DNA from 3 places in the Mesorhizobium sp. BHscii genome. Region 2 is predicted to be linked to each of the others. Evidence: riboswitches for the same ligand, from Rfam matches in the RefSeq annotation. Region 2 holds a riboswitch; each other region holds the start of a gene.
What was found. Region 2 has a riboswitch for thiamine pyrophosphate ahead of thiC (phosphomethylpyrimidine synthase ThiC). Riboswitches for the same ligand answer to the same signal wherever they lie in the genome.

Region 1 (3,272 bases), on a different contig from region 2:
GCCTGCGGGTCTGGCCGCGATCGAGCCAGACAGTGGCGCGTGACACGCGCTCGAGGAAACGGCGGTCGTGCGAGATGACGATCAGCGCCGAAGAGGTGCGGCCAAGCTCCTCCTCCAGCCACTCGATGACCGACAGGTCGAGATGGTTGGTCGGCTCATCAAGGAGGAGAATGTCGGGCTCCGGCGCCATGACGCGGGCAAGGGCAGCACGGCGCGCCTCGCCGCCGGAGAGATCATTCGGCGGTTCCTCGCCGGACAGGCCGAGATGCTCTATCAGATAGGTGGCGCGGTAGGGATCGTCGGCGGGTCCGAGCCCCGCCTCGACGTAGGCGCGGACGCTGGCGAAACCATCCATGTCGGGCATTTGCGGCAGGTAGCGCACTGTCGCCGAAGGCTGGCGGAACACCTCGCCGTCCTGCGGCTCGATCAATCCCGCAGCGATCTTGAGCAACGTCGACTTGCCCGAGCCGTTGCGGCCGACCAAAGCGATCTTGTCGCCTGCCGACGCCGTCAGTTCCGCTCCGTCGAGCAGCGGCGTGCCACCGAAAGTCAGTTTTATCCCGTCGAGATTGAGAAGTGGCGGCGCCATGTCAGCTTTCGGTAAGCGGGAGTGGGTGGGCGAGCAACAGCGCGCGGCCGCTGCCCAACGCGATTTCGAGCCGGCCCTTGACCTCATTGGAAATGGTCAGCGACGAGCCGAACGCCATCTCGATATGGTTCAGCGGCCATTTGGCGCCGGTCACGCTCAGGCCGGAAAGGTCGGAAAAGCCGAGAATCGAAAACAGCGTGCCATCGGCGTAGTCGAAGCCGACCTTCCCGCGAAGCAAGGGGATGCCTTCCTGTGCGCCGCTGGTCAAAAGCACCTCCGTCCCTGCCTCGGCCAGTCGGACGCTGAGCGCCAGGTGCAAGAAGGCGTGGTCGGTCCGCTTGCCACCGAACGCGCCGGCAAGCACGAGGCTGGTCGCGCCGCGTTCGAGCGCGGCGGCGATAGCCAGTTCGCCGTCGGTCTTGTCCTTTTCTGCCGGAAACACCTGGCGGGGCACGGCGGCCAGCTCGTCCGGCAAATCCGCCGGCACCGAATCGAAGTCGCCGACCCAGAGTTCCGGCGTCAGGCTCAGCGTCCGGGCATGGCTCATGCCGGCGTCGGCGGCGATGACACGCGTGCCAGCGACCTGGCGGTCGAGCAGCGGCGTGCGGATAAGATCGCCGCCAAGCAGGATGGTGAATTTGCTCATATGCGTGGCCCTTACCAGCCCTGCTTGCGAAACGGAAGGCCGCGTTCCGGATGCCCGGCAAACTTCCGCTTGCGCCACACCTGGGCCGGGCCTATGTGTCGAAACGCTCTAACGGGGTGCTGGACGCGATTTTCGCGGACCAGCTGAGAGGCAACCATGCCAACCCGCTGAACCTGATCCGGTTTGTACCGGCGGAGGGATTAGACGTTTCGGACAGCCCGACGCCTCAATTCCTTTCAACGTGAACGAAGGAGGCGCCGATGCGCACGTTTTTATACACTCTTGTTTCGGCAATGCTGCTTGCAGCGGCCGTTCTCGCCGGCATCGGGCCGGCATCCGCGCAGGAAAAACTCACCGTCTATACCTATGAGAGCTTCACCGCCGACTGGGGTCCAGGCCCCGCGGTGAAGAAGGCCTTCGAGGCCGAATGCGGCTGTACTCTCGAATTCGTCGCGGTCGCCGACGGCGTCGCCCTGCTCAACCGCGTCAAGCTGGAAGGCGCCGCAACCAAGGCCGACATCGTGCTTGGCCTGGACACCAATCTGACGGCCGAAGCCAAGGCCACCGGCCTGTTTTCGCCGCATGGCGTCGTCATCGACGTCAATGTGCCGGGTGGCTGGAGCGACAATATTTTCGTGCCGTTCGACTATGGCTATTTCGCCGTCGTCTACGACACCGAAAAGCTAAAGACCCCGCCGAAGAGCCTGAAGGAATTGGTCGAGGGCAATGCCGATGAGAAGATCGTTATCCAGGATCCGCGCACCTCGACGCCCGGTCTCGGCCTGCTGTTGTGGGTGAGGTCGGTCTATGGCGACAAGGCGCCGGAAGCCTGGGCCAAGCTTAAGGCAAAGGTGCTCACCGTGACGCCGGGCTGGAGCGAGGCCTATGGCCTGTTCACCAAGGGTGAGGCGCCGATGGTGCTGTCCTATACCACGTCGCCGGCCTATCACATGGTCGCCGAAAACACCGAACGCTATCAGGCGGCGTCCTTCGAGGAGGGCGAATATCTGCAGATCGAGGTTGCCGGCATAACCACCACGGGTGCGAAGAACCCGTTGGCGAAACAGTTCTTGACTTTTATGACCGGGCCGAAATTTCAGGATGTCATCCCCGAGACCAACTGGATGTTTCCTGCCGGCAAAACTGACAAGCCGCTCAATCCGGCCTTCGACAAGCTCGTCAAGCCGACCAAGACTTTGCTGTTCAGCCCCGAAGAGGTCGCCGCCAACCGCAAGGCCTGGGTCGACGAGTGGCTGTCGGTGATGAGCAAGTAGCTTGTGATTGAAAGATGATCACTCTACGGCGCCCCCCTCTGTCCTGCCGGACATCTCCCCCTCAAGGGGGGAGATCGGATGTCACTTCCGCTTTCGCCAATCGCAACAGTCGAAAGATTGAGGCGAGGGTAAAGCTGCCAATCTCCCCCCTTGAGGGGGAGATGTCCGGCAGCACAGAGGGGCGTGGGCGGGAACTCGGCCTCAGCCATATTTTCTGCTTCGACGATCGTTGAACCAGGCAGGGCGGCATGCATATCGGATATCCTGCCGATCCCCGCGTCACCGCCGGCACCATCGCGCTTGCCGCTGTTGCGCTGCTGATCGGCGCAGCGTTCGCCGGGCTCATCCTTGAAGCTACACGCAACCCGACCGGCGCCGCGTCGACTTTCGATTCCTACCTCTTCCGTGTCGCCCGTTTCACGCTGTGGCAGGCTTTGCTGTCGACACTGCTTTCCGTCGTGCCGGCGCTGTTCGTTGCGCGGGCGCTGTCGCGGCATCCGCGCTTCTTTGGTCGTGCCTTGATCCTGCAGCTTTTCGCCGTGCCGCTTGCGCTGCCGGCCATCGTCGCCGCACTCGGCATTCTGGCTCTCTATGGCCGTGCCGGCTATTTCGCCGGCGTGCTCACCGCGATTGGCGGTCAGGGCTGGCCGGGCATATACGGCCTGTCCGGCATCCTCGTAGCCCATGTCTTCTTCAATCTGCCGCTGGCGACGCGGCTGTTCCTCGAGGCGCTGGCGACGGTGCCGGCCGACCAGTGGCGGCT
Region 2 (3,272 bases):
CGATCGTGACGGAGGCAACTTTTGGCGAATGGATCAAGAAGGCGACGATATAATGCGGGCTGACTGCCCACAGGATCTCCGGATCGGCGATGATGTGCTTGAGGCCGGAAAGGCCGATGGCCAGGAACCAGACAGCGGTCACCGGGCCAAACACAAGCCCAACGCCGCCGGTGCCGAAACGCTGCACCGCAAACACCATGGCGAGGATGACCAGCGTCAGCGGCACGACATAGGGCTGGAAGGCGGGCGTAACGACATTCATGCCTTCGACCGCCGACAGCACTGAAATCGCGGGCGTGATGACAGCATCGCCGAAAAACAACGAGGCACCGACAATGCCGACGCCCAGGATCAGCGCCGAGCGCTTTGGGAAACTGCCGCGCGCCAGCGCCATCAATGATAGTACGCCGCCCTCGCCGCGGTTATCGGCGCGCAGCACGAACATGATGTACTTTACCGTAACCGTAATCGTGAGCGACCAGATGATCAGCGACAGCACGCCGAGAATATCTGTAGGGTCAGCGATGTTGCCGCCAGACGAGGCATGCAGCGCTTCGCGCAGCGCATAGATTGGGCTGGTGCCGATATCGCCGTAGACAACGCCGAGCGCACCCAGCATCAACAACTTGGTACTTTGTGTATGAGCCGAGCCGAGATGTTCCGCTAGTTCCCCACCGTCACAATTGTTGGCAGATTCCACGACAGCCATCCGTATGCTCCCATGGGTGCTGCGCTCTGCAGCCAACGCAATTCTGCATTTGCGAGGCGCGCCCCTTGCGATGGGTAGCCTCGGCCGATTGGGCGGTGCAACAGGGAGAGGGAGGAGCTCGCTGCACTGCCGCTATCGGCCGAGGCGTCAGGTAATTGCTAACAGGGACTGCCATCTTGAAGTCGACTGGCACGTCACCCGGTCGGTTATCACATTAACCGGTTATCAGCAATTTATAGCGCTTAATCTGTGCGTAATACCAGACCAATTTTGGCTGTTAAACTCTAAAGGCTGAACTTTTATTGGCAAATTAGGCATATCACTAAACTGCATACAGTATTTACCCTCGGCGATATTGATCAACAGACTATCGACTGGCGACTGTTGGAAGTCAATATTTTCATGGTTTCAGATGTAGCATTTCGGAAGGCTTGTCATAGAACATGAGCGTCCAGATCTTCATCGCCTCGCGACTACAGATCGGCGCGGACCGAACCGTCCGCCTCCTGAATACGGGAGCGTTCCGCCTGACCTTCCGCCACGGGCCGAATGCGCTTGACAACATGGCACGGGCCCGTTCAACTTGACGCATTCACCAGGGGAGTCCCGGCAAGGGGCTGAGATACTGCTGGCTTTCGCGGCGCAGTGACCCGTTGAACCTGATCCAGTTCATACTGGCGTAGGGACGGTGCAAGCGCTTTGCGGGAGTTCACGCCCGTAGTCCTGTATTGAACAGGCAGGCCAAAGCGTCTTTTCATCCTTCCGGCACAGAACTGGGTCTCCAATGCATGAGCAAAGGAGCCTCACGATGAATGCCCTTACCCCCGCCGTGTCGACGGGACCGCTGCCCGCCTCACGAAAAGTCCACAAGCTCGGTACCATCCACCCGCAGATCAGGGTGCCAATGCGCGAAATCTCCGTCCATCCGACGGCCGGCGAGCCGCCCGTTACCGTCTACGATCCTTCCGGCCCCTACACAGACCCGACTGTCGAAACGAGCATCGAAAAGGGCCTTTCCCCGCATCGCCACAAATGGATCATGGCGCGCGGCGATGTCGAGGCCTATAACGGCCGCCATGTCCGGCCGGAAGACAACGGCTTTGCGACTGGCGAGCGCCTGACACCGGAATTTCCCGTTCGCAACCGGCCGCTCAGGGCCAGATCGGGCAAGGCAGTGACGCAGCTCGCCTATGCCCGCGCCGGTATCATCACGCCCGAAATGGAATTCGTCGCCATCCGCGAGAACATTGGACGTGAGATCCTGCAAGGCAAGCTTCAGCGGGATGGCGAGGCCTTTGGCGCCTCGATACCGGATTTCGTCACGCCGGAGTTCGTGCGCGACGAGGTGGCGCAAGGGCGCGCAATCATCCCAGCCAACATCAACCATCCCGAAAGCGAACCGATGATCATCGGTCGCAATTTCCTGGTCAAGATCAACGCCAATATCGGCAATTCCGCCGTCACCTCTTCCATGGCTGAAGAGGTCGAAAAAATGGTCTGGGCGATCCGCTGGGGCGCCGACACGGTGATGGATCTGTCGACCGGGCGCAACATCCACAACATCCGCGAATGGATCGTGCGCAATTCACCGGTCCCGATCGGGACGGTGCCGCTCTATCAGGCGCTGGAGAAGGTCGCCGGCATCGCGGAGGACCTGAACTGGGAGGTCTATCGCGATACGCTGATCGAGCAGGCCGAGCAGGGCGTGGATTATTTCACCATCCACGCCGGGGTGCGGCTGCACTACATCCCACTGACCGTTGATCGGGTCACGGGTATCGTCTCGCGGGGTGGGTCGATCATGGCCAAATGGTGCCTGCACCATCACCGGGAAAGCTTCCTCTACGAGCATTTCGAAGAAATCTGCGACATCTGTCGCGCCTATGACGTCTCCTTCTCGCTCGGCGATGGCCTACGCCCCGGCTCGATCGCTGACGCTAACGACGCGGCGCAATTCGCCGAACTGGAAACGCTCGGCGAGCTGACAAAAATCGCCTGGGCGAAGGATTGCCAAGTCATGATCGAGGGGCCGGGGCATGTCCCCATGCACAAGATCAAGCAGAACATGGACAAGCAGCTCGCCATCTGCGGTGAGGCACCCTTCTACACGCTTGGACCGCTGACGACCGATATTGCGCCCGGCTACGACCACATCACCAGCGGAATCGGTGCTGCCATGATCGGCTGGTTCGGCACCGCCATGCTCTGCTATGTGACGCCGAAGGAGCATCTCGGTCTGCCAGATCGCAACGACGTCAAGACCGGTGTGATAACCTACAAAATAGCCGCGCACGCCGCCGACCTCGCTAAGGGCCATCCGGCGGCGAAAATCCGCGACGATGCGCTGTCGCGGGCCCGTTTCGAGTTCCGCTGGGAAGACCAGTTCAACCTGTCGCTCGATCCCGAAACGGCGCGCTCGTTCCACGACGAGACCTTGCCAAAGGAAGCGCACAAGCTGGCGCATTTCTGCTCCATGTGCGGGCCGAAATTCTGCTCCATGCGCATCTCCCATGACATCCGCGCAGAAGCGCAGAAGGAGGGGATGGCGGCGATGGCGGAAAAA
Region 3 (3,272 bases), on a different contig from region 2:
CCGACATCGACTATATGGGCCACGGCCGCGACGGCGGTTATGCCGAGTACCAGGCCGTGCCGGCGGAAAATGCCCATGTCGTCGCTACCGACCTGACCGATGTCGAACTTGCCACCTTCTGCTGCGCCTATCTCACAGGCGAACAGATGCTGGAACGTGCCGCACTAAGAGCTGGCGAGCGTGTGCTGGTCACTGGCGCTTCTGGCGGCGTCGGCTCGGGCATCGTGCAGCTGGCGCGGGCGCGCGGCGCCATCCCCTATGCCGTCGTCGGCAAGGGCAAGGAACAGGCGGTGCTCGACATCGGGGCCGAAGCGGTGATCACTCGTGGCATCGCCGACCTGCCCGCCGCCGTGAACGCAGCGACCGAGGGCCGGCCGATCGACGTGGTTGCTGACCTGGTCGGCGGCGCCATGTTCAACGACCTCTTGCGCATCCTCAGGCCCGAAGGTCGCTACACGACGGCCGGCGCGATTGCCGGCCCGGTCGTGCAGCTCGATCTGCGCACTATGTATCTCAAGCAGTTGCAGCTGCACGGGTCCAGTCAGGGCACGCGACACGATTTCCGCCGTATCGTCCGCTACATCGAGGACAAGAAGATCCGACCGCTGGTCGGCGGCGTCTACAAGCTCTCCGATTTCCACCGCGCCCAGGCGGATTTCATTGCCAAGGATTTCGTCGGCAAGCTGGTGGTCGTTCCGGATGCCGTCTCGGATCTCGCTGCAACCCGTTGACAGCCAAGGCTAACGAGGGCTCGGGCTGTTCGCCGACACGGTAAGGTCGAGCGCGACATGGCCTTGCGGCGCGCCGAAGCGAAGGAAAGCTTCCGACAGCGTCGCGAACACCGGTCCAGCGTCGCCCCTCAGCTTCGTGCAGAAATTCTTCGACCTGTCGAAGACCCCCGAGGCCTTGAGGAAGTCGATGCAGCCGTAGATCTCGTCCATGTGGTGGCCCTCGCCGAGCGGATAGAGCGAGAACTGCGCGGCGACCTCTTGTCCGAGATTTTTCGCACCGTCGACATGCGCCCGCGCCGCGCCGATGCGCTCGGCCAGGGACAGCTCGTGGCTGGTGCCGGAAATCGGTGTGCAGATCGGATCGTCAGGCTCGCCAGGGCAGCCACGCGACACCGTCGCCGACAACACGCAATGCACACCACTTGCCGCCGCCGAGGCGAACAGATCGCGTATGGCCGGAAAAAGCTGTTCCGGCGGGCCGACGATCAGCGTCGAGATGTCGTCGGTCTCAATGCGGAAATTTGGCCGATAGAAATCCATCGCCGAAATTGCCTTGAGGATGACGCCGACGAAATCATCGCACATCGGATACAGGGAAATCTGTGCACCTGAAAACATAGTCGCCTCGCTCCGCTGGCATTACCCAGATCAGCTTGAGGGACCGAAGGCTTGCACCTTCCATCTCAGCCCCGGCAATACGGAGCGCCCCTGTCGATATGGGCGACGTAGCAGCTGCGCGAACGATGTTCAAGCAATGGCCAGCTCTAATTTAGTCTGGCATCGTGCTGCAGGAGCCGAACTTTCTCCTCAAACCCGTTTTCCATACGGAGAACAATGCTGCACCCTTCAGCGCGATGGACGACTTGCTCTCGAGCACCGCACTAGGATTTGCTCCGGGCCACCTAAAGCATCGCAGCATCGCAACGCCGCAGGCATGGTCTTCCGGAAGCCAGCCTTCCCCTGTTTTGTCCGAAATCGCTTGCAGGGTGGGATCGTTCCGACGCTCCTTCGCGTTGGGTGAAAACCTACAAGGAGGAACGACCATGTCAGACGACAAACACGAACGCATTCGGCGCCGCGCATATGAGATCTGGGAACGAGAAGGCCAGACGCACGGTCTGCAGGAGCGCCATTGGAATCAGGCGACTGTCGAAATCGAGAACGAAGTCCGCTCGCTTGGTGCTCGCCCACTGGCAATATCTGGTGCCGATGTGCCAGCTCCCACGCAGACCCGAAGCCGAGTGAAGACAGGCAACCGCGCCGCTGGTCAATCGGATGTTGAGGCAGCGGAAGCGCTGGCGATGAGAACAGGCATCACCGGCGACCAAGCTCAAGACCTCATCGACCGCCTCGGTGACGATCCGCTGGCACTCGATGAGGCGGCGCGGAGCCTTAGAGCATCCGAAAGGTAGGCGCCGGCTGTCCAGGCAGCCCATCGCTGTACTCGACACACCGCCGCAGATTTTCAATCTCCGCCCCCAAGCGGACCGCCGCACCGGCCGAACAAATGAACACCCGCGCCTCTGGCGGAGAGAGCGGGCCGATCGGGTCGCGGTCCTGTTTCATGACGTTGGACTAAGATCGCGGTTTCGCCTTCGACGCTCGATGATGCGTCCGTTTCGACGAACAGCGTCGGCTGCCATCAGCGCCGGGAATGTTCCAGCCTCACGGCGAGCGGGCCCTGTCCTGATGAGTTCCGTCAGCGTCGCCGAGCGCTACGTTCCCCACACGAAGTCGAGGTCTGCCCGCATCGCGTGTGGGTAGAAAGCAGTGCATCAGCCCGGTTCGATTATCGCTCCCTCCACAAAACCAGTGAGGAAGGTTTTGACCCGTCGATCAGCATGGCCAGCCATCCACGTCATCGCCGCTGGTCCAACCCACAGCGACCGGTCGGGCGCACTTGGGTTTGCTGACCTGGATGGTCCGGCCGGTGCGTCCGGCCGTCGCGGATTGCGCCACTGAACGACCGAGTTCCGGTAGGTTCTCTTGATTGCACGGCACAGGAACTTGTACCTGCGTTCGACGTTGGCCGCGGCGTTAGCTTCCGCAGGGCCCGTCGAGATCGCGAAACTGCCCTCCACTATGACTGTTTCGGTCATCTTGCATCGCAGGAATTGAATCGTGGAATTCTCATCACGGCAATACCAATCGTTCTGTGCCTGAATGAACTCCGCTGAAAGCCGTGGCAGGTCCTCGGGAGACCAGATCATGCAGTAGCTGCCGATAGCAGAAATGTCTCGAGTGGTTGGGGGCGTGACCGTCTTCCACCGCGGGCCATCGACGAACAGGATAGCCGGATCGCGCAAAAGTTCGGTTACCAGAGCAGCCTCGTCATCCGTATGCATAATGAAACGAAGTTGGCTTCTCATTGTTCGACCCAATCGAGCAAGATGTCCGGTCGCGAAGACTTTGACGACCACACCCGTTTTGGAACACGGAAACAGGTCTTTAGCACTAGTTCCTAAAGTTCGTCCTTAACCCGACCTGCAACCTTAGCCGAACGCGCTGTCAGCGGCCCGAGCAGGCATAGCAGTCCGCCGA

Region 1: it holds a riboswitch for thiamine pyrophosphate, as region 2 does, so the genes downstream of both, thiB (thiamine ABC transporter substrate binding subunit) here and thiC (phosphomethylpyrimidine synthase ThiC) in region 2, are expected to answer to the same signal.
Region 3: it holds a riboswitch for thiamine pyrophosphate, as region 2 does, so the genes downstream of both, ACWTU7_RS05120 (YkoF family thiamine/hydroxymethylpyrimidine-binding protein) here and thiC (phosphomethylpyrimidine synthase ThiC) in region 2, are expected to answer to the same signal.

The regions. Positions count from the first base shown of each region.
Region 1 is NZ_JBSPKW010000006.1:189,027-192,298, reverse strand. Features, by position in the region: gene ACWTU7_RS11855 (ABC-F family ATP-binding cassette domain-containing protein) at 1-589, opposite strand, end outside; gene ACWTU7_RS11850 (thiamine diphosphokinase) at 591-1,235, opposite strand; TPP riboswitch at 1,338-1,452, shown strand; gene thiB (thiamine ABC transporter substrate binding subunit) at 1,496-2,509, shown strand; gene thiP (thiamine/thiamine pyrophosphate ABC transporter permease) at 2,758-3,272, shown strand, end outside.
Region 2 is NZ_JBSPKW010000027.1:20,350-23,621, forward strand. Features, by position in the region: gene ACWTU7_RS27550 (potassium transporter Kup) at 1-745, opposite strand, end outside; TPP riboswitch at 1,297-1,413, shown strand; gene thiC (phosphomethylpyrimidine synthase ThiC) at 1,518-3,272, shown strand, end outside.
Region 3 is NZ_JBSPKW010000002.1:485,901-489,172, reverse strand. Features, by position in the region: gene ACWTU7_RS05125 (alcohol dehydrogenase family protein) at 1-731, shown strand, start outside; gene ACWTU7_RS05120 (YkoF family thiamine/hydroxymethylpyrimidine-binding protein) at 741-1,349, opposite strand; TPP riboswitch at 1,340-1,451, opposite strand; gene ACWTU7_RS05115 (DUF2934 domain-containing protein) at 1,586-2,143, shown strand; gene ACWTU7_RS05110 (hypothetical protein) at 2,507-3,100, opposite strand.